Regions from separate parts of the Rheinheimera muenzenbergensis genome, predicted to be linked through region 1. Evidence: riboswitches for the same ligand, from Rfam matches in the RefSeq annotation. Region 1 holds a riboswitch; the other holds the start of a gene.
The links. Region 1 has a riboswitch for cyclic di-GMP ahead of MN202_RS13605 (DUF3718 domain-containing protein). Riboswitches for the same ligand answer to the same signal wherever they lie in the genome.
Positions count from the first base shown of each region.

Region 1 (2,462 bases):
CCATAGGGATCCTGATTATGCAGGATTTACTGGCGTTGCTGGTAATGAGTCTGGCCAATGGCACTACACCATCGCCCTGGGCGTTGCTGGTGTTTGCGTTGCCGCTGTTGCGGCCATTGCTGTATAAACTGCTTGATGCCAGCGGCCATGAAGACTTACTGATTTTGTTTGGTTTATTGCTGGCTTTGGTGATAGGGGGCAAGGGCTTTGAATTGGTAGGTCTGAGTTCTGAGCTGGGCGCATTGGTGTTTGGGGCGATGTTGGCTAAGCATGCCCGGGCCGGCGAATTATCAAAATCGTTGTGGAGTATCAAAGAGTTTTTTCTGGTTGGGTTTTTCCTGCAAATTGGTATCGATGGCTTACCGGACGCAAATGCCTGGTTATTTGCCGGCGTGATGTCGTTGTTGTTGCCATTGAAGGCCATACTATTCTTCCTGTTATTGATCCTGTTTAAACTGCGGGCGCGCAGTGCTTTTTTAACCAGTATCAGCCTGACCAATTACAGCGAATTTGGTTTAATTGTCGCCAGTGTGGTGTTACCCGAGTGGCTTATTCCGCTGGCGCTGACGGTGGCTATTTCTTTTGTTATTTCAGCGCCGCTAAATCGCATGGCGCACCCGCTATATGAGCGGTTGTGTAATCGTCTATTAAAATTTGAACGCAATATTCATCATCCGGACGAACAACCGGTATCGCTGGGTGACGCTGAGGTGCTAATTATGGGGATGGGGCGCACTGGCAATGCGGCTTATCGCTATTTAAAAAGTAGCCGCAATATTATTGCTATGGATTCAGATCCGGCCAAAGTACTGGTACACCAGAAAAAGGGCATTAATATTTTTTATGCTGACGCCGAAGATCAGGTGTTTTGGCAGGGGCTGGATTTTGGCAAAGTTGAAGCGGTGATACTGAGCATGAATGATGTCGAAGCCAAGATGATTGCCGCGAAAAAGCTACGGGATGCCGGTTTTAACGGCTTTATCGTCTCGCACAGTATGCATGATGATGAAGCACGTAACATTATCGCCGCCGGCGCCGATCAAACCTACTTAACCATGGCAGAAGCCGGTGTTGGTATAGCCGAGCATGTTAAACAACATTGCTTTACTGTAAAAGCCTGAGCTACAAACAAACAAGGCGCCAAAAGGCGCCTTGATAACGAATTTGCAGCTAACTTAGCTGGCGCTACGCTCTTTGATAGCATTGATGATTGGTGATGCAGCAAAACCATTGCTGGTAGCCCACTCGATGTCGCCTGACGCGGCAACCTGGCTGCCTGGTAACTGGCTGATGATAAAACCAGCAGCGTCTGCAGCATTGTGCTTAATAGCGTGGCGAACTAATGGTAAACCGTCACATACGATACCGTCGTATACGTTACGCAGACGTAAGCGGTTGTCAGACAGGGTTTTACGCAGGCTGTTTTTGCTGTCAGCAGCTACATAAGAACAGATAGACTGAGCTAATTGGTCGTCTGCAGCAGCAGGAGCGCTGATAAATGAAGTGGCGGCAATAACAGTAGCTAAAGTGATTAATTTTGCTTTCATATTCGAGCTCCAAAATGTGAGTTAATTTACAATCATTAATGCAATCAAAATTGCAGAACACGAAAGGACATAAGGCATGTCGTTTAACTCTGACAGAGCAGAATAAACATCGCACTTAGCGACGGCAGCCCAGCTATCGTAGATGCCTTACGGCAACCCTTAGACCTGAAGCTTTGCGTGTACACCCTTTCGGATGACTTGCCTTTCGAGCGTGCGCATTCTAGTTAATGCTGGTTTTTTATGCAAGCTTAATTTTTGCTGAATTAAATATATTTTTAAATTAAGTGGTTAGACCAATGCTGGCATCAGCCGTTATTAGGCTGTCAGTCCAGCGAAAGCTTTATGCTTAGCAGGCTGCTTACCAAATGCTGCCAACGCTGATGCAATTTGTCGGCGTCAGCTTTTGCCAGCACAGGGCTAATTTGATAGTCACTGCGCCACACTGTTTGCATAGCACTGACATCCGGATAAATACCCAGGTGCAGCGCAACCAGAAATGCCGCGCCCATGGCGGTGGCGTCGGTGGTTTGACAACGCAGAACCTGTTTTTGCGTTAAGTCGGCCAGAGCCTGCAAAAACCAGCGGTTGGCTGTCATGCCGCCGTCTACCCTCAGTTGCTGTACCGTAAGACCATCTTGTTGTATGGCCTGTAATAAATCGCAGCTTTGATAGGCCACGCTTCGCAGCGCGGCAGCGGCTATTTCTGACTTACCGCTGTCGCGGCCCATGCCAAACAACGCCGCTTTAACTTCGGGTTGCCAGTAGGGTGCACCTAAGCCGGTAAAGGCTGGTATTAGCAGCTCGGTTTGCTGATAACTGACACCTTGTGCCAGGGTTTCGCTGTCGGCTGCTGTACTAATAATACCCAATTGATCCCGCAACCACTGTACGGTAGCACCCGCCATAAAAATGCTG
Region 1 is NZ_JALAAR010000011.1:78,156-80,617, forward strand. It holds partial or broken gene MN202_RS20600 (cation:proton antiporter domain-containing protein) at 1-572, shown strand, start outside; gene MN202_RS20605 (NAD-binding protein) at 720-1,121, shown strand; gene MN202_RS13605 (DUF3718 domain-containing protein) at 1,176-1,547, opposite strand; cyclic di-GMP riboswitch class I at 1,668-1,760, opposite strand; gene glpK (glycerol kinase GlpK) at 1,871-2,462, opposite strand, start outside.

Region 2 (2,462 bases), on a different contig from region 1:
GCTCTGATGCCTGGTGAATAAACTGCGCCAGCCGCTCTTTGCCGGTGCCTGACTCACCTAAAATCAGCACAGTCGCCTGAGTTTGCGCCGCCCGGTGCGCCAGTTGCAGCATCTGCCGGCTGGCGTGGGATACCGCCACTAAATCTTTTAAGCCCTGGCGCATTGCGGTGGCATTGCGCACCGACGTTTGCAGCTGCGCCGCAAAAAAGGGTTTGACCAGATAATCTATAGCGCCGTTTTGCAGCGAATCTGATGCCAACGCACTTTGATCACTGGTTACCATACTGATAATTTGCGCCGATGGCAGTTTACGCGACAGCAGCGCCACCAGTTCCGGTAAAGGCATTTGCGCCATAGTGCTGCCAACAAAAACTAACGCTGGCTGATAATCGCGGCACAGGGTCACCACCTCAGTGACGTCTGCACAACAGACTAACTGGTAACCTTCAGCTGCCAGAGCCCGTTTTGCGTCCGCATCAGCCTGCTGCTGATCTATCCATAATGCATAAGCCTGACTCATGGTTTGTTTGCTCCTGCCAGCTCAGTTGTTCGGATCAGCCGCAGTGACACGCGACGGTTGTTTGCTTCAGCTGTGCCACGGCTTTGCTGCAGCGGGTAGCGGTTACCGTGCGCCCGCACTTCCAGCATCGTCGCCGGTACGCCAAGTTCCAGCAATTGCGCCGCCACTTCATCAGCACGTTGCTGTGACAATAAGCGGTTAGCCAACGTCGTTCCGACATCATCGGTGTGACCATCAAGCAAAATTTTCGTCACCTTGCGATCAAGTGCGATATAGCGCGCCAGTTTGCCCAGCCATTGCAACTGTTCGGCATCAAGCTGATAGCGGCCAGTGTTAAAATACAGTTCGTGTTGTCTGGCCTGCTGCCAGGATAACGGCGCCATCTTTGCCACGCAGCCCTGAAAGTCTGCCACGGCGCGTGCCGGATGTGTGCTGCTAAGCAGCAGAGTACGTTCGACGCTGGCGTTGCCAACTGAAAAATGCAGCCAGGCTCCAGCCTGAATTTGTTGCAATAAGGGTAAGGCGGCCTTGATAAAACTGGCCTGACTGTGGTGATACAATTCTGCGACATAGCGCTCGGTTAACCACTGCGCACTGGCGGCTTGCCAGTCGGCGCCACGGGCCGCGACACTGACCTGTTCCAGCGCGTCATGCGGCTGCGCCAGTGAAAGTTGTAATTGCAGTGGTTGGCCCGGGTTCAGGATAAAACGCACCTGTCCCAACCCGCTGATTTGCTGTTGCAGCTGGCACTGAAAAGCGTCTCCACTTAGTTGCCATTGCGCCTGCTCTGCCGGCTGCTGCACAGCCGCTAAGGCTGTATTAGCAACAGAAAGCGCAGACCACACACCGAGATATAACCACGTCACATCGATAGCCTTTTATTGCCAACAATTGTCCACGGCAGTGATAGACACCAAAACCGCCCCAAATGGAAAAGCGCAATAAAAGGTAAACTGCATAGAAAAGCGTCTGATTGTGCGACGAGCAGCCGCGCAGCCAGAGGCGCATCCGAAGGATGGCGCTAAGCTAATGCAACCCCGCTATCATAACGTTGTAATCAACGTAGTAGACCGGAGGCTTTGCGTCCTGCCCTTTCGGTGCAGTTTGCCTTTTAATTGTCTTAACCAGTTCACAAACCAGGAGAAAGATTTATGAACCTTAACTGAATGCTGCAAAAGATAACGAAATTAGCCTCGTAAGGCAAGCTACTTTTGTCAACAGATCCGCTAACACATTGAGGATCATCAGATTATTTTGTACACTTTTTAAACATTCGCCATTTTCGACTAACAAACTGATCAGACCAGATGCCATCTTATAGCTGAATGCCCATTCATTTTATTTACATATTCAGTCAAAAAGCAAAGTAACAAAACAGCTAGTATAGCGCCTGGTTATTACCGCCTGATGACAGCAGCAGCGCTTATCCCAGCGCGCCCAGCACATTAACCCTTACCTGCTCCGGCACCTCGTTATACGACAGTACCGCTAAGCTATTTTGGGTAAAACTGCGGGCATATCGCGCCAGCAACGGCCGCAACTGAGGTACCACCACCAGTGCCGGCTGATAGCCTTGCTGCTGCATCTGACTACAAATTAACGGCATATTGCGCTGAAACTGGCTGAGTAAATTTGGCGCCACCGGAAAACTATCCAGTGCCACTTTACCGGCCTGCATCGCCTGATTAAGGGCTCCCAGCAGCGTTTGCTCCAGTTTGTCATCCAGCGTAAACGCCGCCAGCTCATCTTTGTCACCGCTGATTTGCCGTACCAGCGCACGTTGCAGCGCACAACGGACATCTGAAGTTAACAGTAAAGGATCTTTAGTAACGTCACTGCTATCGAGCAAGGTCGTCGCTATGGTAATAATATCGCCCAAGCTGACCTGCTCGCGCAGCAGCAAACGGTAGACTTTCAACTGCACTGTCACGCTTAACGCTTT
Region 2 is NZ_JALAAR010000003.1:319,631-322,092, forward strand. It holds gene MN202_RS05445 (sigma-54-dependent transcriptional regulator) at 1-520, opposite strand, end outside; gene MN202_RS05450 (OmpA family protein) at 517-1,386, opposite strand; cyclic di-GMP riboswitch class I at 1,548-1,639, opposite strand; gene flhA (flagellar biosynthesis protein FlhA) at 1,944-2,462, opposite strand, start outside.
Region 2: it holds a riboswitch for cyclic di-GMP, as region 1 does, so the genes downstream of both, MN202_RS05450 (OmpA family protein) here and MN202_RS13605 (DUF3718 domain-containing protein) in region 1, are expected to answer to the same signal.